DNA from 3 places in the Pseudonocardia sp. 2-7 genome. Region 1 is predicted to be linked to each of the others. Evidence: riboswitches for the same ligand, from Rfam matches in the RefSeq annotation. Region 1 holds a riboswitch; each other region holds the start of a gene.

Region 1 (6,699 bases):
GCCCAGCACCGGGGCGCGGTCGGGGGCGAAGGTCCGCAGCCCCGCCCACGCGGTCCGGACCGACCGCAGCCCGAGCGTGGTCGCCGAGCCCACCCGATCCAGGGCGAGGGCGACGTCGAGCTCGTCGGGCCGCGCGTCGCCCGGCTCGGCCGGGGTCTCGTCGGCCGGGGAGACCAGCACGACGTCCGCCTCGGCCTTGAGGTACCAGCGCTCGGCGGCGTCGGCGATCATCGGCAGGACGGCACCGTCGACGGTGAGCACCGACGGGTCGCCGACCGGGCAGGCGGCGATCGTGCGCCGGTACGGGGTCAGCCCGGCGCCGGGTACGCCGGCCAGCGCCGCCATCGCGTCGGCCCAGGCCCCGGCCGCGTCGACGACCACTCCCGCCCGCACCCGGTGCCCGCCGGTCGTCGTCGCGCTCCAGCCGGAGCCGTCCCGGTCCAGCGCGGCCACCCGGGCGCCGCGCAGCACGGTGCCGCCGCGGGCGCGCAGCCCGCGCCGGTAGCCGTCGTGCAGGGCCGCGGTGTCGACGTCGCAGGCGCCGGCGGTCCACGCGGCCGCACGCGGGGCACGGCGCAGCACCGGCGCGCGGCGCCACGCCTGCGCGGGGTCCAGGGCGACCGGGGCGCCGGGCTCGCCGTGCTGCTCGCGCAGCGTCGTGGCGAGGCGGTCGGCGGCCTGCTCGTCGTCGGCGAGGTGCAGGACCGGGCGGGGGGACAGCAGCGGCGGCGTGCCGAGCTGCTCGGGCAGCGCGGCGAACCGCGGCCCGGAGGCGTCGATCAGCGCGCGGAACGGGCCGGAGCCGTGACCGGGGATGTAGGTGGCGGCCGAGCGGGCGGTGGCGTGGACCGGCAGGTCCTGCTCGGCCTCGGTCAGCACGACGCGGGCGTGCGCGGCCAGCTCCCACGCGACCGACACCCCGGCGATGCCGCCGCCGACCACCAGCACGTCCGCCGTCTCCATGCCCGCGACGATAGGTCGGCGGCCCCGGGGAAAACCGGTGGCCCCGGCCCGGGCGGTCGTCGTAGCGTCGCCGCCATGCTGATCCGGTTCCTCTGAGCGGCCCGCGGAGTCGACCTCCGCGCTCCGCCGCCGGCCCGTGACGTCCACCGGGCCCGGAACCGTCGCCGCCCTCGTGCGGCCCTTCCGGCGTCCCCGCGCGTCACCGGCCCCCCGCACCCGGTCCGAGTCCGACCCGATGCTCCGAGGAGGTCGTATGCCCACGACCCGACACACCCCTGTCCCCACCGCCGACACCGGTCCCGCCGGGGCGCCCACCCCCGCCAACCGCGCCGAGCGTCGCGCGGCGAGGCGCGGCCGGTCCGGCGCCCCGGGCGGCCCGCCGGCACCGCGCACGGCGGGGCCGGCCCCGCAGGCCCGCCCGGCCCACGTCCGCACGGACTTCGCCGCCCGCCGCAGCGGCTGAGGGCACGGGCACGATCACGGATCGGGCACCGGGGACGTCGGCGGGCGACCCTCCGCGTGCCCGATCCGTGATCACTCCCGGCGGTGCGGCCCGGCGCGGGAGCGACGTGGAAGGCTGGACGCCGTGACCGTCACCGTCTGGTGGGCCGCCCCGGCCGATCCCGGCGACCGCGCCGACCTCGTCGCGCTGCTGGACGCCCATGAACGCGAGCGGCTCCTCGCACTGCGCAGGCACGAGGACCGCGCCCGCTACCTCGCCGCGCACGCCCTGGCCCGGCTCGTGCTCGCCGAGCGGCTCGACGCCGACCCCGCCGCGCTCGTCCTGGACCGGACCTGTCGCTGCGGGGAGCCGCACGGCAAGCCGCGCCTGGCCGGGCGCGGCGACGACCCCGGGTTCTCGCTGACCCACTCCGGCGCGCTGGTCGGCGTCGCGGTCGGGACCGGCCCGGTCGGCGTCGACGTCGAGGCGCACCGCCCGCTGTCCGGCCTCGACGGTCTCGTCCGGCACGCCCTCTCCCCCGCCGAGCTCGCCGCGGCCACGCCCGACGGCACCGGGTTCCTGGTCACCTGGACCCGCAAGGAGGCGCTGCTCAAGGCCACCGGCGAGGGCCTGTCGAGCCCGATGGACGCGATCACGCTGTCCCCGCCGCACGCCCCGGCCCGGGTGCTGGGCTGGACCGGCACCGGCGGGAGCTGGTGGGTCGCCGACGTCGCCACCGGCCTCGACGACCACCCGGGCGCCGTCGCCGGGGCGGGACCGGTGGCCCCGGTCGTCACCGTCGCCGACGGCGACGCGGTCCTGTCGGTGCGCCGGGGCACGATGCACGGGTGATGGTGAGGTGACCGCGGCGGCCGACCGCTGGGTGCTGCATCTCGACATGGACGCGTTCTTCGCCTCCGTCGAGCAGCTGACCCGGCCCACCCTGGCCGACCGGCCGGTCCTGGTCGGCGGCGCGGGACCGCGCGGCGTCGTCGCGGGGGCGAGCTACCAGGCGCGGGTGTTCGGGGCCCGCTCGGCGATGCCGATGGGGCAGGCGCGGCGGCGCTGCCCGCACGCGACCGTCCTGCCGCCCCGGTTCTCGCTGTACAAGGCGCTGTCCGAGGAGGTCATGGCCGTCCTCGGCGAGTTCTCCCCGGTGCTCGAGCCGGTGTCGGTCGACGAGGCGTTCGTGGAGCCGCCCGACCTCGTGGGGGCCTCCCCGGACCGGGTGCGGGAGTGGGGCACCCGGCTGCGCGGCGCGGTGCGCGAGCGCACCGGGCTGCCCGCCTCGGTGGGTGCCGGGTCGGGCAAGCAGGTCGCGAAGATCGCCTCCGAGCTGGCCAAGCCGGACGGGTTGCGGGTGATCGCCCACGCCGAGCAGGCCGCCGTGCTCGACCCGCTCCCGGTGCGGTCGCTGTGGGGCATCGGGCCGGTCTCCGGCGAGGCGCTGCGGAAGATCGGGATCGAGACGATCGGACAGCTCGCCGCGATGGACGCCCGCGAGGTCGCCGGGGTGCTGGGCGGTGCCGTCGGGTCCGAGCTGCACCGCCTGGCCCGCGGTGTCGACGACCGTCCGGTCGCCCCGCGCGGCGCGGCCAAGCAGATCAGCGCGGAGACGACGTTCGACGCCGACCTGACCGCGATGAGCGCGGTGCACACCGCGGTGGAGTCGATCTGCGTCGCCGTGCACCGGCGCCTGGTCGCCGACGGCCGGACCGCCCGCACCGTCACGGTGAAGGCGCGGACCGGGGACTTCACCACCCACACCCGGTCCGAGACGACCCCCTTCGGGACCCGGGACCTGGCGACCCTGGTCGCGGTGGCCCGGCGGCTGGCCGAGGGCGCCGTCGGCGAGGGCGGGGTGCGGCTGCTGGGGGTGTCGGTGTCCGGCTTCGGCGACGAGCCGCCACTGGCGCTGTTCGACGCGGTGCCGTCGGAGAGCGGGTGGACGACGGCCCCGGCCCCCGACGCCCCGCCCGCGGCCACCCGCCCGGCCGCCGCGGCGGGGGTGACCGTGCTCGACGCAGCTCCGGAGAACGACGCGGCCACCGGGCCCGACGCGATCGAGGAGCCCGGCGACGCGCCCGGCCCGCTCCGCCCGGACCGGCCCGACCGCGAACCCGACCCGGACCGGCCCTGGCGCGCCGGCGACGACGTCGCCCACCCCGAGCACGGCCACGGCTGGGTCCAGGGCGCCGGGCACGGGCGGGTCACCGTGCGGTTCGAGACCGCGCTCACCGGCCCCGGCCGCACCCGCACGCTCGACGCCGCCGACCCGGACCTCACCCGGGCCGACCCGCTGGGCAGCTGGCGGGCCTGAGCCCGGGCCCCGGGTGGGTTCAGCCGATCAGCGGGCTGCGGTGCGGCGGTGCGACGCGGCTGCCCTCGGCGATCCGGACGCGCAGCGTGGGAGCGGTGCGGGCCAGACCGTCGAGGACGGCGCCGAGCGCGGCGTCGCCCGCGGGGTCGCCCCCGACCAGCAGCACCGCGGCGTCGGCGGGCCCGGCGGCGGCCCAGGCCCCGATCCGGGCGACGGCGTCGCGCGGTGTGACCGGCTCGACCCGCCACGCCTCGGCGTAGAACAGGGCGGTCGACTCGGCCTGCGGGAAGGCGAAGACCGTCCCGGCCTCGGCCAGCAGGTCGTGCGCACCCGTGCGGGACGCGTCGTCGCCGGACGGATCGGTACCGAGCACCACCAGGTCGTGGCTCATCGCATGTCCTCCTCGAGGGTCCGCGCCCTCATCAGTGGGAATCCGCGACGACGGGCAGTGTCCTGGCTCCCGGATCGGTACGCCCTCCCCGGCCTTCCCACCCTCGCGGGCGGTGGCGCCGGTGTGGGGAGGGCACTCCCCGGTGACAGTGGCGGGACCGCGCCGGACTCGCACCGGCTTCCTGTTCCGTCGTCGGCCGGAGCCCATCACGCGACCGGGTCAGCGGTCAACCGTCCCCCGCCCGGCCACTCCCCGCAGATGGTCGAGCAGGTCGTGCTCGGTCAGCGTCCCGAGCAGCGGCCCGTCCGGCCCCTCCCGCACGGGCAGCGCGGCGCCCCGGTGCGCGGCGAGCACCCCGAGGACGTCGTGCACGGAGCCGTCCGGGTCCAGGGCGGGCAGCTCCGGGTCGGGCGTCGTGCCGTCGGCGGGGCGCATGACCTGGGCGACGACGACCCGGCGCAGTGCCTCGTCGGTCGGGGTGTCGGCGGCGAGGTCGATCCCGCGTCGCAGCAGCTTGAGCGTGTAGATGTTGTCCCGCGACACCAGGTTCGACAGGCCGGTGGCCAGGACGACGGCGGCCATCAGCGGCAGGATCAGGGCGTAGTCGCCGGTGAGCTCGAACACGATGAGCACCGCGGTGATCGGGGCGTGTGCGGCCCCCGCGAACACCGCCGCCATGCCGACCAGGCCGAACGCGCCGGGGTGCAGGTCGAGCGCCGGGAACAGGGCCGCGGCGGCGTAGCCGAAGGCGGTCCCGGCGGTGCCGCCGACGAACAGCGACGGCGCGAAGACGCCGCCGGACCCGCCGATGCCGATGGTGAGGCTGGAGGCGAGGATCTTCCCGACGACGAGCAGGAGCAGGAACCCGACGACGTATCGGCCGCCGATCGCGGCCTCCAGGACCGGGTAGCCCACGCCGTACATCTGGGGCAGCGCCAGCAGCAGCGCGCCGAGCAGCAGCCCGCCGACGGCCGGGCGCAGCCACTCCGGGCCGCGCCAGACGGCGTCGCAGGCGTCCTCGACGACGTAGAGGATGCGGGCGAAGGCCCAGCCCAGCAGCCCCGCGAGCAGCCCGAGCAGCGCGTAGAGCGGCAGCTGGGCGGGGCTGCCCAGGTCGAAGTGCGGCAGGGTCAGGATCGCGCGGTCCCCGGCGATCACCTCGGCGACGACGTTCGCGACCACCGAGCTGATCACCAGCACGCCGAACGCCTCGGCGCTGAACGACCGCAGGATCAGCTCCAGGCCGAACACCACCCCGGAGATCGGGGCGTCGAACGTCGCGGAGATCCCGCCCGCGGCGCCGCAGGCGACCATCAGGACCAGCCGGGTGGCGGGCACCCGCAGCCACTGCCCGATGGCCGAGCCGAGCGCGGAGCCGATCTGCACGATCGGGCCCTCCCGGCCGACGGAGCCACCGGTGCCGATGCAGATCCCCGACGCGAGCGCCTTCACCGCGGCGACGGTGGCCGGGATCCGCCCGCCCCGGCGCGCGACGGCGAGCATCACCTCCGGCACCCCGTGCCCGCGGGCCTCCGGCGCGAACCGCTGGACCAGCGGGCCGTACACCAGGCCGCCGAGCACCGGGGCGACGAGCAGGAACCAGACCCCCAGCCCGGGCAGGTGCGGCGAGGCGACCCGGCCGGCGTCGGAGAAGTCCTCCCGGCCGGTGACCAGCCAGGTCACACCGAGGATCAGCTCGTGGAACAGCACCGACCCGATGCCGGCGCCGATCCCGATGACCGTCGCCAGGCCGACGAGCCCCGGCCGGGTGCCGACGAGCGCGCGGTGCAGCGCGCGGACCGCGGTCACCGGGCATCGTCCTCTGCGGGCACGGGCGCGACGGCCCAGTCGGTCTCGCCGACCTCGCCCGCGGCCTCCGCGAAGTGGCGCAGCGCGTCGCGGACCGCGGTGCGCTCGGCGGCGGGCAGCGTCGCGAGCAGCCGGTGCATCTCGACGCGGCGCAGCCGGGTGACCTCGTCGACGAGCGCCCGCCCGGCCGGGCTGAGCGCGACGGCGACCTCGCGGCGGTCGTCACCGGTGCGGGTGCGCGCGACGAGGCCGCGGGTCACCAGCCGGTCGCACATCCGGGTCGCCGTCGACGCCGACACGGTCAGCGCCCTGGCCAGGTCGGCCGGTCGCCGGGTGCCGTACTGGGCCAGCACGACCAGCGCGCGGTACTGGGGCAGGGTCACGTCGCCGGCCGTGTCACCGCCGGTGTGCTCGCCCGCGGCGGCCAGGGACCGGGCCACCACGGAGAGCATCGCCCGGCTCGCGGTCATCACCGCGTCGACGACGTCATCGATCTCGTCCGTCACGCCCGCGATCGTTGCATATTGCAAACTTGCAGTGTGCAACGGGTTGCCGGGGTCACCCCCCGACGGGCGCCTGCAACCCCGCGACGGGCCCGATCACGACGATCGCCGGCGGGCTGATCTCCTGCTCGGCCGCGACCTGCTCGGCGGTCTCCAGCGTCGCGCGGACCGACCGCTCGATGCGGGTGGTGCCGTCCTGCACGATCAGCACCGGGGTGTCGGCCGGGCGGCCGTGGGTGATCAGTGCCTCGGCGAACTTCCCGAGCCGCTC
Region 2 (6,699 bases), 1.3 Mb from region 1:
TCCCAGGCCGTCGCGAGCATCGGCGCCGGGCGGGCGTCGGCGTCGACCGTGGTCAGGGTCTCGGCGACGCCGAGGGACTGCAGCCGGGCGCCGTCGTCGGCGTCGAAGGCGTAGTCGGCGCGCGGCGGGAACTGCAGGGCCACGGTCAGCTCACCGGCCGGGTCGGGGGTCCCGGTGCCGCCGGTGCCGGTGCCGGTGCCACAGCCGGTCAGCACCAGGGCGGCGGCCGCGAGCAGCGCGGCCATCTTTCGTGCGATCACCCCATATGACTACATCTGACCATCTGTTCAATCAATGGCGGCGTGAGCAACGCCCCGCGGCCGGGGAGCCGCGGGGCGTCGCGACACGGGGTCAGCCGGTCGTCGCCGAGTCCCGGACCCGGCGGGCCGCGGCGACCAGGTTGGTCAGGGCCGCCACCGTCTCCGCCTCACCGCGGGTCTTCAGCCCGCAGTCCGGGTTGGCCCACAGCCGGTCCGGTCCGATGTGGCGCAGCGCCGCGCCGAGCTGGTCGACCAGCTCGTCGGTGCCGGGCACCTCGGGCGAGTGGACGTCGTAGACGCCCGGGCCGAGCCCGCGCGGGACACCCGGCCCGAGGTCGGCCAGCACCTCCATCCGCGACCGGGCCGCCTCGACGGTGGTGACGTCGGCGTCGAGCCCGTCGATCGCCCCCACCACCTCGCCGAACTCGGAGTAGCAGAGGTGGGTGTGGATCTGGGTGGCGTCGGCGACGGCCCCGACGGCCAGCCGGAACGCGTCCACCGCCCAGTCCAGGTACCCGGGCCGGTCCCGCTCGTGCAGGGGCAGCAGCTCGCGCAGCGCGGGCTCGTCGACCTGGACGATCCGGATCCCGGCGGCCTCCAGGTCTCCTACCTCGTCGCGCAGGGCCAGCCCCACCTGCCGGGCGGTGTCACCCAGCGGCTGGTCGTCACGCACGAACGACCAGGCCAGGATCGTCACCGGGCCGGTCAGCATCCCCTTGACCGGCGCGTCGGACAGCGACTGGGCGAACCGCGCCCACTCCACCGTGATCGGCCGGGGCCGGGACACGTCCGAGTGCAGGATCGGCGGGCGTACGCACCGCGAGCCGTAGGACTGCACCCAGCCGTGCTCGGTGGTGGCGAAGCCGTCGAGGTGCTCGGCGAAGTACTGGACCATGTCGTTGCGCTCGGGCTCACCGTGCACCAGGACGTCGAGCCCGATGTCCTCCTGCAGCCGCACCACGCGGACGATCTCCTGGCGCATCCGCTCGGCGTAGGTGCCGGTGTCGATCACACCGGAGCGGTGCGCGGCCCGGTCGCGCCGGATCTGCGCGGTCTGCGGGAAAGAACCGATCGTCGTCGTGGGAACGACGGGCAGGCCGAGCGCCGCGCGCTGGACCGTCGCCCGGACGTCGCCGTGACTGCGCCGGTAGTGGTCGGGGCCGAGCGCGTCGAGCCGGGACCGCACCCGCTCGTCGCGGCGCGCGGTGGCGGCGACCCGCTCCCGGACGGCCCGTGCGGCGTCGAGCTCCGCCGCGACCGCGTCGGGTCCCTCGCGCAGGGCCCGCCCGAGCAGCACGACCTCGGTGACCTTCTGCCGGGCGAACGCCAGCATGTCGACGACGTCGCCGGGCAGAGCCGTCTCCGCGGTCAGGTCGTAGGGGACGTGCAGTAACGAGCACGACGTCGAGACCTCGACCCGCCCCGCGACGCCGACCAGCCGCTGCGCCGTCGCCAGTGCCCGGTCCAGGTCGGTGCGCCACACGTTGCGCCCGTCGACGACGCCGGCCAGCACCACCTTCCGGTCCAGCCCCGGGACCGCCGGGTCTCCCACATCGAGGGCGTCCAGGTCGGTGGCCCCCGCGACGAGGTCGAGCGCCAGCCCCTCGACGGCCGTGGCGGCGAGCGCGGGCAGGGCGGGTCCCAGCTCCCCGAAGTACGACGCGACGAGGATCTTGGGCCGCCGGGTCGCCGAGGCGAGCCGGTCGTAGGCCCGGCGCAGCGCCGCGACCTCCTGCGGCGTCCGGTCGGCGGCGAAGGCGGGCTCGTCGAGCTGCACCCACTCCGCGCCCGCCTCGGCGAGCTCGGCGAGCAGGTCGCGGTAGACCTCGACGAGCGGCCCGAGCAGGTGCAGCGGGCGGAAGCCCTCCGGTGCACCGTCGGCCGGCTTGGACAGCAGCAGGAAGGTCACCGGCCCGACCAGCACCGGACGGGTGGTGATCCCGCAGCGCAGGGCCTCGCGGAACTCGTCGAGGGCCTTGCGGCTGCCCGGCGCGAGCCGGGTGTCCGGGCCGACCTCGGGGACCAGGTAGTGGTAGTTCGTGTCGAACCACTTGGTCATCTCGCAGGCCGGGGCGCCGGTGCGGCCGCGGGCCATCGCGAACAGCCGCTCCAGCGGGTCGGTGACGCCGGCGAAGCGCTCCGGCACAGCCCCGACCGCCAGCGCGGTGTCTCCGACGTGGTCGTAGAACGAGAACGTGTTGCCCGGCACCGAGCCGAGCCCGGCGTCACGCAGCCCGGTCCAGGTGTCGCGGCGCAGCCCGGCGGCGACGTCGTGCAGTGCGGACGCATCGGTCCGCCCGGCCCAGTACGACTCGGTCGCCCGCTTGAGCTCCCGGTCCGGTCCGATCCGGGGGTACCCCAGGACGGTGCTGCCGATGGTGCTGCTGGAAGGAATGCTCACGGCCCTCTCTCCTCGCGAGTGCGGTGGAGGACCCGTCGCCGGCACGGGGCGCCTGCGACCGCCGGGCACGACGGTGCCCGGTCGTCCGCCCGGTCCTCCCGCGAGGCCACGGATCCGCGCACGCCGGACGGCGCACGCACCGGCGGCAGGTCTTCGGACTCACGGGCGCACTGCGCACACCTACTGGCCGTCGCTTCCCGGGATCACTCCCAGTGCTGTTGACGGCGGTCGTTCCCGTTCACCGCTGCGGGGCAGTCCCGGATTCCCACCGGGTTCCCTCTTGCCTCGTGACGCCCCGTCGTCGGGCCGGCACGAACCGTCGGCGAGCCGACAGTACCCCGGACCGGCCGGACAGACTGTTGCCGAGCGATCCCTGTTGCCATACATTGGCAGTACTGTCACACCCTCCCCGGCGGCCGGGTCGAGGGCGACCTCACCCTGTGCCCCTCCGTTCGGAGGGGGAACCTGCCCGGTCTCCCGAGGGGTAATGGCGATCACCCCTGTGCCCGCGGCCACAGGGGTCATAGCGTGCGGTCTCGACCCATCCACCTGCCTCAGAAAGGGCTGACATGCAGGTAGACGAGCTGCTCAAGCCGTTCCCCATCAAGGAGTTCCACCCGTTCCCCCGTGCGCTCATGGGTCCGGGGTCGCACGAGCTCATCGGCCCGGAGGCCCTGAAGCTGGGCTTCAAGAAGACCCTGGTCATGACGTCGGGCCTGCGGGGCACCGACATCGTCCACAAGATCGTCGAGTCGATGAAGTACCACGGCCTCGAGGTCGTGCTGTACGACAAGGTCGAGTCGAACCCCAAGGACTACAACGTCATGGACGCTGTGGGCCTCTACCAGCAGAACAACTGCGACTCGTTCGTCTCCATCGGCGGCGGCTCCTCGCACGACGCCTGCAAGGGCGCGCGCATCTCGGTCGCGCACGACGGCCGCAACGTCAACGAGTTCGAGGGCTTCAACAAGTCCGAGAACCCGGCCAACCCGCCGCACATCGCGGTCTCCACCACGGCCGGCACCGGCTCGGAGACCTCGTGGGCCTACGTCATCACCGACACCACGACCGACCCCGACAACCCGCACAAGTACGTCGCGTTCGACGACGCCTCGGTCACCACCCTGGCGATCGACGACCCGGTGCTCTACTACGACTGCCCGATCGACTACACCGCGCAGTGCGGGTTCGACGTGCTCGCGCACGCCTCGGAGCCCTACGTCTCGCGGCTGGACTTCCAGCCGTCGCTGGGCAACGCGCTGCACGCGATCAAGCTGACCTCGCAGAACCTGCGCAAGGCCGTCTGGAACGGCCAGGAGCTCTCCGGCCGCGAGGGCATGATGTACGCGCAGTACATCGCCGCCCAGGCGTTCAACTCCGGTGGCCTCGGCATCATCCACTCGATCAGCCACGCGGTGTCGGCGTTCTACGACACCCACCACGGCCTGAACAACGCCATCGCGCTGCCCCGCGTGTGGGCGTTCAACATGCCCGTCGTGTACGAGCGCTTCGCCGACATCGCCGAGGCGATGGGGGTCGACACCCGCGGCATGACCAAGCCGCAGGCCGCCGACGCCGCGCTCGCCGCCTCCATCCGGCTGCTGCGCGACGTGGGCATCCCGGAGAAGTTCGCCGACGTCAAGCAGGACACCTACTCGAAGAACCGGCTGGGCACCGGCCCGACCAAGTTCTACGAGAACGCGCCCACCATCGTCGGTGACGCGGCCGACGTCGACCGGATCACCAACCACGTCCTCGGCGACGCCTGCACCCCGGGCAACCCGAAGGAGTGCACGTTCGAGACCGTCCGCCCGGTCGTCGACCACTCCATCAACGGTGACCTGGACGACCTGCTGACCTGATCCGCAGGTCAGTACGTCCACCGTCGCACCAGCGGGCCCAGCCATCCGAGGTGATACTCGGGTGGGTGGGCCCGCTGGCTGCGGCCCCGCTCTTCACCGCACCAGAGCCGGTGCGGCCCGCGAAGGAGATATCCGCGTGTCCGAGGCTGTCGTCCCCACTGTGACCGAGGCGGCGGACGCCGTCGCCTCGACCGGTCCGTTCGAGTCCGTCGACCAGGTGATCGAGACCCTGCGGGAGCAGGGCTACATCGCCGACACCCGCCTGGCCACGACGGTGTTCCTGCTGACCCGGCTGGACAAGCCGCTGCTGCTGGAGGGGCCCGCCGGGGTCGGCAAGACCGAGCTGGCGAAGATGCTCGCCGTCGCCACCGGGCGCCGGCTGCTGCGCCTGCAGTGCTACGAGGGCCAGGACGAGACCAAGGCCCTGTACGAGTGGGACTACGGCAAGCAGCTCATGTACACCCAGATCCTCCGCGAGAAGATCGGGCAGCTCGTCGAGGACGCACCCGACCTCGCCTCCGCGGTCGACCGCATCGGGTCCCAGGAGAGCGTGTTCTTCTCCGAGCGCTTCCTCGCCCCGCGCCCGCTGCTGGAGGCCATCCGCTCCGAACAGCCCGTCGTGCTGCTGATCGACGAGGTCGACCGCGCCGACGAGGCCCTGGAGGCCGTCCTGCTGGAGACCCTGGGCGAGTTCCAGATCTCCGTGCCCGAGATCGGCACCTTCGTCGCCGAGCAGCGCCCGTACGTGCTGCTGACCTCGAACAACACCCGCGACCTCGCTGCCGCGCTCAAGCGCCGCTGCCTGCACCTGTTCCTCGACTACCCGTCGGCCTCGCGCGAGCTGGAGATCGTGAAGTCGAAGAAGACCGGGCTGTCGGACCAGCTGGCCGAGGAGCTCGTCAACGTCGTGCGCGGGCTGCGCGAGCTGGAGCTGCGCAAGTCGCCCTCGATCTCGGAGACCATCGACTGGGCGCGCACGCTGGCCGTCCTGGGGGTCGACGAGCTGAGCTCGCAGATCCTGTCCGACACCGTCTCGGTCGTCGTCAAGTACGACAAGGACGTCAAGAAGGCGCTGGACGCGCTGCCGAACCTGGTCGACCCGAACGCGGTCGTCGCCGAGCAGGGCCACGGACACGGGCACGGCCACGGACACGGGCACGACGGCGACCACAGCCACGACGAGCCCGCGCCGCGCGCCGCGCGCACCCCGAGCGCCCGCGACGACGACCCGGACGACGGTGACATCGACGGCCGCGCCAAGCGGGCCGCGAAGGACCAGGCCGGCCGGCACGGCGGCATCTACGGCGGCCTGCCGGGCGGCGTCGCCCCGCCGCCGTCGGCGGTCCGGAAGGTCTCGCCCGGCCAGGGCTCCCGGTCCTTCGGCGGCTCCCGCAAGCGCCCGGTCTGATCGGGGCGTCGGCGTGGAAGCGAGCATCCACCGTTTCGTCCGGCTCCTGCGGATCCGGGCGGTGCGCATCTCGGTGTCCGAGGCACTCGACGCGATGGCCTGCGCCGCCCAGCCCGGGGTGCTGTCCGACAAGGCGGTGCTCAAGGAGGCGCTGCGCATCGCGCTGGTCAAGGACCGCCGCGACGAGGCGACCTACGACGAGGTCTTCGACCTGTTCTTCGCCCTGGTCAGGGTGGGCGAGGCGGACACCGGCCACGGGCACGGCCACGGCCACGGCGATCTGTCCGACGACACCCCACTGGAGAACTTCACGCTGTCCGAGGAGCCGTCGGAGACCCCGCAGGAGGGGCACGACCACGGCTCACCGGTCGACATCAAGGAGTTCTTCGACCCGGAGGACCTGGCCGAGCAGTACAACCTGCACCAGGAGGCCAACAAGATCGACATGGCCTCGATGACGGACGAGATCGTGCTCTCCAAGGAGCAGGCCAACGACGTCACCGACGGCCAGCGCGTGCAGATCGAGACCGACCGGTTCTCCGGCGGCGGTCAACCCGGCGACATCTCCCAGCAGCAGGGCACCAAGGTCGACGCCGACCTGTCGGTCGCCCAGCAGGACGCGCTGCTGGGCTGGCTGAACTCCGAGGAGGACCGGCTGTCGGAGGAGGAGCAGGGCACCGAGGACGACGCCGCCGCGCTGCGCCGGCGTCTCACCGGGGTGCTGGACAACCTCCCCGAGTTGCTCAAGGCGCACCTGGAGAAGCTGCT
Region 3 (6,699 bases), 1.3 Mb from region 1:
TACGCCGCGATCCCGCCGCCGGAGGGCCGCTCCCCCGACGGGCCGCACACCCACCTGCTCCCGCACGTGCTGCGCGAGGGCCGCACGCACGCGGCGACCGTGCCCGTTGCCGCCGGTCACCTGCCCTGCGCGCACCTCTACCCGGCGCACCCGCTGACCGACCTCACCGGGCGTCCGATCCCGTTCGACCCGACCCGGGCGGCCGCCTTCGACGGCCTGCTGGAGCGGTTCGGGGATCCGGACCAGTGGGCGGTGACCGCCGGGGTGGTCCGGGCGGTCGCGGCGGGGGAGGCGCCCGGGCCGCGTCCGGCGACGGCGCCGGGCCGGGCCGCGCAGGCGGTCGCATTGCGGGTGCTCGCCGTCGCCGGTGGGGCGGACCCGGCCGTGCTCGACGCCTGGCGCGGCAGGACCGGCGCGGACGGGCTCCTCGACCCGAGCGGCGACCGCAACGCCGGCTGACGGCCCTCGGACCTCCGCGGCCAGTTCGGGCGCACCGGTGGCGGACCACCGCTGCTCGACCCGTCCCCGGAAGGTCAGGTCCGCGGGCCGGGCCGGTCACCCGGCCCGGCCCACCCTCTCAGTCCCAGTCCAGCGACCCACCCGTCCGGTACTCGGTCACCCGCGTCTCGAAGAAGTTCTTCTCCTTGCGCAGGTCCATGGCCTCGCTCATCCACGGGAACGGGTTCTCCGGCTCCCCGAACAACGGGGCGAGCCCGATCTGCTCGGCCCGCCGGTCGGCGATGAACCGCAGGTACCGCTCGCAGGACTCGGCGGTCAGCCCGAGCATCCCGCGGGGCATGGTGTCGCGGGCGTAGGCGACCTCCAGCTCACACGCCTCGTGCAGCATCGTCCGGATCTCTGCGGCGAAGTCGGCCGTCCAGAGGTGCGGGTTCTCGATCTTGATCTGGTTGATGCAGTCGATGCCGAAGTTCAGGTGGATCGACTCGTCCCGCAGGATGTACTGGTACTGCTCGGCGATGCCCACCATCTTGTTGCGCCGGCCGAGCGCGAGGATCTGCGCGAACCCGGTGTAGAACCACATGCCCTCGAACACCACGTAGAACGCGACGAGGTCACGCAGGAACGCGCGGTCGTTCGCCGGGGTGCCGGTCCGGAAGTCCGGGTCGGACAGGGCCCGGGTCCAGCGCAGCGCCCAGGCGTCCTTCTCGGTGATCGAGGGGACCTCGCGGTACGCGTTGAACAGCGCGCCCTCGTCGAGCCCGAGCGACTCGCACACGTACTGGAACGTGTGGGTGTGCACGGCCTCCTCGAACGACTGCCGCAGCAGGTACTGGCGGCACTCGGGGTTGGTGAGGTGGCGGTACACCGCGAGCACGATGTTGTTCGCGACCAGCGACTCCGCGGTGGCGAAGAACCCGAGGTTGCGGGTGAGCATGAGGCGCTCGTCGTCGGTGAGCCCGCCGGGGGAGCGCCACAGCGCGATGTCGGCCTGCATGGCGACCTCGGTCGGCATCCAGTGGTTGGCGCAGCCGGCCAGGTACTTCTCCCAGGCCCAGGTGTACTTCAGCGGCAGGAGCTGATTGACGTCGGCGCGGGCGTTGATCATGCGCTTGTCGTCGGCGGCGATCGGGGCGGCGCCGCGGGCGATCTCGCCCAGGCCGCTGGCGTTCTCGGTGCTTCCGGTGGGCTGCAGAGTGGTCACTGGCAGGCCTCGCAGTCGGGGTCGTCGACCGAGCAGGCACGGCCCGGATCGAGGTCGGGGGCGGTGGCGGGCACGGCGGTGGCCGGGACCGCGGGGGCCCCGGTCGTGGGCGACGCGGCGGGGGCGGCGGCCGGGGTGCTCGGCACGCCGGTCAGCCGGCCGTCGGTGCCGGCGAGGGTGGACTTCTCCACCGACGTCGCCGCGCGGGTGCGCAGGTAGTAGGTGGTCTTGAGCCCGGAGCGCCAGGCGAGGCGGTAGAGCTCGTCGAGCGCCCGGCCGCTGGGGGCGGCGAGGTAGAGGTTCAGCGACTGCGCCTGGTCCAGCCACTTCTGCCGGCGCGAGGCGGCGGCCACGAGCCAGCGCGGCTCGATCTCGAACGCGGTCGCGTAGAGCTCCTTCAGGTCGGCGGGGACCCGGTCGATCTCGGCCAGCGACCCGTCGAAGTACTTGAGGTCGGCGACCATCACCTCGTCCCACAGCCCGCGGTCCTTGAGGTCGCGGACCAGGTGCGGGTTGATCACCGTGAAGTCGCCGGACATGTTGGACTTCACGTACAGGTTGAGGTGGATCGGCTCGATCGACTGCCCGACCCCGCAGATGTTCGAGATCGTCGCCGTCGGGGCGATGGCGAGCACGTTGGAGTTGCGCATCCCCTGGGTGCGCACCTTCTCCCGCAGCGCGTCCCAGTCCAGCGTGGACGACCGGTCGACGTCGAGCTCGCCGTCGCCGCGGGCCGCGGCCAGCAGCTCGAGCGAGTCCAGCGGCAGGATCCCGCGGCTCCACAGCGACCCGTCGAAGCTGGCGTAGCGGCCGCGCTCGACCGCCAGGTCCGACGAGGCGGTGATCGCGTGGAACGACAGCGCCTCCGCGCTGCGGTCGGCGAACTGCACCGCCGCGTCGCTGCCGGGCGCGATGCGCTGGGTGAACAGCGCGTCGGAGAAGCCCATGAGGCCCAGGCCGACCGGGCGGTGACGCAGGTTGGACCGGCGGGCCTCGGGAATCGTGTAGAAGTTGATGTCCACGACGTTGTCGAGCATCCGCACCGCGGTGGTCACCGTGCGGCGCAGCTTGTCGGCGTCGAGCCCGTCCGCGGTGACGTGCGCGGCGAGGTTCACCGAGCCCAGGTTGCAGACCGCGATCTCGCCCTCGTCGCCGGCACGGGTGTTGAGGGTGATCTCGGTGCACAGGTTCGACGAGTGCACCACGCCCGCGTGCTGCTGCGGGCTGCGCAGGTTGCACGGGTCCTTGAACGTGATCCACGGGTGCCCGGTCTCGAACAGCATGGTCAGCATCCGCCGCCACAGCTCGACCGCGCGCACCGTGCGGTGCACCCGCACCTCACCGCGCGCCGCGGCCGCCTCGTAGGCGCGGTAGCGCTCGGCGAACGCGGTGCCGTAGAGGTCGTGCAGGTCGGGGACCTCGTCCGGGGAGAACAGGGTCCACTCGCCGTCGGCCTGCACGCGGCGCAGGAACTCGTCGGGCACCCAGTTCGCGGTGTTCATGTCGTGGGTGCGGCGACGGTCGTCGCCGGTGTTCTTGCGCAGGTCGAGGAACTCCTCGATGTCGACGTGCCACGTCTCCAGGTAGGCGCACGCGGCGCCCTTGCGCTTGCCGCCCTGGTTCACCGCGACGGCGGTGTCCCCGGCGATCTTGAGGAACGGCACCACGCCCTGAGAGACGCCGTTCGTGCCCCGGATGTGCGCGCCGAGCCCCCGGACCGGGGTCCAGTCGTTGCCCAGCCCGCCGGAGTACTTCGCCAGCAGCGCGTTGTTGCGGTAGCCGCCGAAGATCGACTCCAGGTCGTCGTCGACGGTGGTGAGGAAGCACGACGACAGCTGGGGGCGGGTGGTGCCCGAGTTGAACAGCGTCGGGGTCGAGGCCATGAAGTCGAAGCTCGACAGCAGCTCGTAGAACTCGACCGCCCGCGCCTCGCGGTCGACCTCGCGGACCGCCAGCCCCATCGCGACCCGCAGGAAGAACGCCTGCGGCAGCTCGAAGCGCACGCCGCGCTCGTGCAGGAAGTAGCGGTCGTAGAGGGTCTGCAGGCCGAGGAAGCCGATCTGCAGGTCGCGCCCGGGGCGGATCGCGGCGGTGACCCGGTCCAGGTCGAAGGTCGCGAGCTCGGGGTCGACCAGGCCGATCGCGATGGCGTGGCGCAGGTAGTCCTTCGTGTAGGCCGCGTACCGCCCGGCCATCGTCGCGTGGTCCGGGGTCTCCCGGGAGCCCGACAGGTGCGACACGGCCTCGGCGCGCAGCCGGTCCAGCAGCAGCCGCGAGGCCACCAGGGAGTACGCGGGCTCGCGCTCGACCAGCGTGCGCGCGGCCAGGACGAGGGCCTGGGCCAGCTCGTCGGCGGTGATGCCGTCGTAGACGGTGCGGTCCAGCTCGGCGAGCACCGGCTCCGGGGTCACGTCCTCGACGCCGGCGCAGGCCTCGTCGAGCACCGCGGCGACCCGGGCGCGGGCCAGCGGGGCCCGGCTGCCGTCGGGGTGGGTGACGTGCACGACCGGGGCGTCCGCGGCGGTGGTGTCCCCGCCGTCGTGCGCGCGGGCCCGGGCCTGCTGCTCGCGGTAGAGCACGTAGGAGCGGGCGACCTTGTGGTGGCCTCCGCGCATCAGGGCGAGCTCGACCTGGTCCTGGATCTGCTCGACGTGCACGGCGCGCGCCGGGTGCCGGGTCAGCGCCGCGACGACCTGGTCGGTCAGTCCGGCCACGAGGTGGTGCAGGCGCGACGACGCCGCGCCCGAGTCCCCCTCGACCGCCAGGAACGCCTTGGTCGTCGCCACCGAGATCTTCGTGGCGTCGAACCCGGTCTCGGACCCGTCGCGCCGGATGACGCGCAGGGCCGGTGGTGCTGCTGCCGGTGCAGCGGTGGAAGCCGTCACGGGCTCTCTCCTCGCGAGTCGCCGTCCCTCCGGGGGCGGGCGCGGTACGAGGAGGCGGTGGGTCGGCGTGTCGTCGGCGGCCCGCCGCACCCTGGCGCCGTCCCACGAGGCCCCGGAGCAGCGCGCGCCGGTCGGCACGCGCACCGGCGGCAGGTCTTCGGACTCACGGGCGCACTGCGCACACCTACTGGCCGTCGCTTCCCGGGATCACTCCCAGTGCTGTTGACGGCGGTCGTTCCCGTTCACCGCTGCGGGGCAGTCCCGGATTCCCACCGGGTTCCCTCTTGCCTCACCGGCCCGTGCGGACCGGTGAACCACCAGCGCCCCGGACACTACATCTGGGGGCCGGACACGATCGACCCCCCTATCGGTTCCGGTTTCGACGACCATCGAGTCACGCACGGTGAACGTCGCCGGTCACGGGCCCGGCGGTCCCTTCCGTGCGACGGGTCCGCGCGGATACCGTCGGGCGCACTGTTGCCACCGTTGTGCAGGAGAGTGCGATGACCACCGGAACGGACCTCGACGCCGAGCACTGGCTGCGCCGGTGGGACGCCCAGCAGGAGCGCTACATCCCCGACCGGGAGGAACTGTTCGCGCTGGCGCTCGACGTCGTCGACCGGCTCGCCGGCACCCCCGCCCGGCTGCTCGACCTCGCCTGTGGGCCCGGGTCGTTCGCGGCCCGCGCGGCGGCGCGCTGGACCGGGGCCGAGGTGGTCGGCGTCGACGTCGACCCGGTCATGCTGGAGCTGGCCCGGCGGACCACCGGCGAGCGCGTCCACTGGGTCGACGCCGACCTCTCGCGTCCCGGGTGGACCGACGCCGTCGGCGGCGGGCCGTTCGACGCGGCCGTCTCGGCCACCGCCCTGCACTGGCTGCCCGAGCACGCGCTGCCCGGGCTCGCGCAGCGCCTCGCGTCCGTGCTGCGCCCCGGCGGGGTGTTCGTGAACGTCGACACCCTGCTCGCCGACCCCGCCCGGCCGCGCCTGGCCGAGCTGACCCGGACCCTGCGGGTCGAGCGCACCGACCGGGGACTGGCGACCGGCGAGGACTTCCGGACCTGGTGGGACGCGCTCGCCGACGAGCCCGCCCTGGCCGACGGGTTCGCCGAGCGGGAGCGCCGCTTCGCCGACCGGGCCACCGGCGGGTCGTCGCTACCGGCCTGGGAGCAGGCGCTGTCCGGCGCCGGGTTCGCCGAGGTCGGGACGCTCACCCAGACCTTCGACCGGCGGACCCTGGTCGCGATCCGCTGATCACCCGAGCCGGGCGCGCGCGAAGTTCGCCCAGGCGAACGTGTTCGGCCGGGCCGCCTCCAGCCCGGTGAGCCCGGCCGCCACGCCGACGTTCCAGTCCCGCACACCCCACACCAGGGCGCCCGACTCGGCGCGCAGCAGACCGAGGATCCGGGCGAACGCGTCGGTGCGCGCGGCGTCGTCGGTGGTGGCGACGGCGGCGTAGTAGAGGCGGTCGATCTCCGGGCTGCGGTAGCCGGTGAAGTCGTAGGTCGGGGTGCTGGTCAGCATCCGGCGTCCGATGTAGTCCGGGATCGGCAGCGAGCCGGTGCTGTTCTGGGAGAACACGCCCTGCTGCCGGATGGCCCGGAAGTAGCCCGACGACGGCAGCGGCCGTGCCGTGACCCGCAGCCCGACCTCGCCGAGCTGGCGCGCGACGAGTGCGGTGGCGGCGTCGAAGGTCGGGTCGGCGCCGCTGGTCTGCAGCTCGATCGCCGCCCCCTGTGCCCCGGCCTCGGTGACGAGCGCGCGGGCCCGCGCGACGTCCCGCGCCACCGGGCCCACCCCCGCCGGGTGGTAGCGCAGTCCCTGGCCGAACATGTCGTCGCCGACCCGGCCGCGCCCGAGCAGCACGACCCGCACGAGCTCCTCGCGGTCGATGCCCAGCCGCACCGCCTCGCGCAACCGCGGGTCGGAGAACGGTGCCCGGTCCACCCGCATCACCAGGAACTGGCTCGCCGAGGCCGGCGCGGACAGCGCCGAGGCGCGCTGCTCGCCCCCCAGCCGGGCGGCGCCGGTGGGGTGAGGTCGTGGGCGTAGTGCACCTGGCCGGACAGCAGGGCGCCGATCCGGGCGGCCTCGTCGTCGACGGGAAGGAACTCCAGCTCACGTACGCCGGGCGCGCCGTCCCAGTGGTCCT

Evidence for each region. Region 1 has a riboswitch for cobalamin ahead of MTO91_RS18000 (hypothetical protein). Riboswitches for the same ligand answer to the same signal wherever they lie in the genome.
Region 2: linked by a shared signal. The riboswitch ahead of metE (5-methyltetrahydropteroyltriglutamate--homocysteine S-methyltransferase) and the one ahead of MTO91_RS18000 (hypothetical protein) in region 1 are both predicted to bind cobalamin.
Region 3: linked by a shared signal. The riboswitch ahead of MTO91_RS24340 (ribonucleoside-diphosphate reductase subunit alpha) and the one ahead of MTO91_RS18000 (hypothetical protein) in region 1 are both predicted to bind cobalamin.

What each region holds. Positions count from the first base shown of each region.
Region 1 covers NZ_CP094507.1:3,739,623-3,746,321, forward strand. Annotated here, with positions in the region: gene MTO91_RS17980 (NAD(P)/FAD-dependent oxidoreductase) at 1-963, opposite strand, end outside; gene MTO91_RS17985 (hypothetical protein) at 1,217-1,426, shown strand; gene MTO91_RS17990 (4'-phosphopantetheinyl transferase family protein) at 1,550-2,257, shown strand; gene MTO91_RS17995 (DNA polymerase IV) at 2,265-3,725, shown strand; gene MTO91_RS18000 (hypothetical protein) at 3,745-4,116, opposite strand; cobalamin riboswitch at 4,152-4,338, opposite strand; gene MTO91_RS18005 (chloride channel protein) at 4,336-5,925, opposite strand; gene MTO91_RS18010 (MarR family winged helix-turn-helix transcriptional regulator) at 5,922-6,431, opposite strand; gene cobA (uroporphyrinogen-III C-methyltransferase) at 6,484-6,699, opposite strand, start outside.
Region 2 covers NZ_CP094507.1:5,050,403-5,057,101, forward strand. Annotated here, with positions in the region: gene MTO91_RS24370 (ABC transporter substrate-binding protein) at 1-260, opposite strand, end outside; gene metE (5-methyltetrahydropteroyltriglutamate--homocysteine S-methyltransferase) at 352-2,661, opposite strand; cobalamin riboswitch at 2,789-2,997, opposite strand; gene mdo (NDMA-dependent methanol dehydrogenase) at 3,231-4,523, shown strand; gene MTO91_RS24385 (AAA family ATPase) at 4,660-5,931, shown strand; gene MTO91_RS24390 (VWA domain-containing protein) at 5,945-6,699, shown strand, end outside.
Region 3 covers NZ_CP094507.1:5,039,915-5,046,613, reverse strand. Annotated here, with positions in the region: gene MTO91_RS24350 (DUF6925 family protein) at 1-459, shown strand, start outside; gene MTO91_RS24345 (ribonucleotide-diphosphate reductase subunit beta) at 578-1,654, opposite strand; gene MTO91_RS24340 (ribonucleoside-diphosphate reductase subunit alpha) at 1,660-4,548, opposite strand; cobalamin riboswitch at 4,680-4,882, opposite strand; gene MTO91_RS24335 (class I SAM-dependent methyltransferase) at 5,052-5,801, shown strand; partial or broken gene MTO91_RS24330 (ABC transporter substrate-binding protein) at 5,802-6,699, opposite strand, start outside.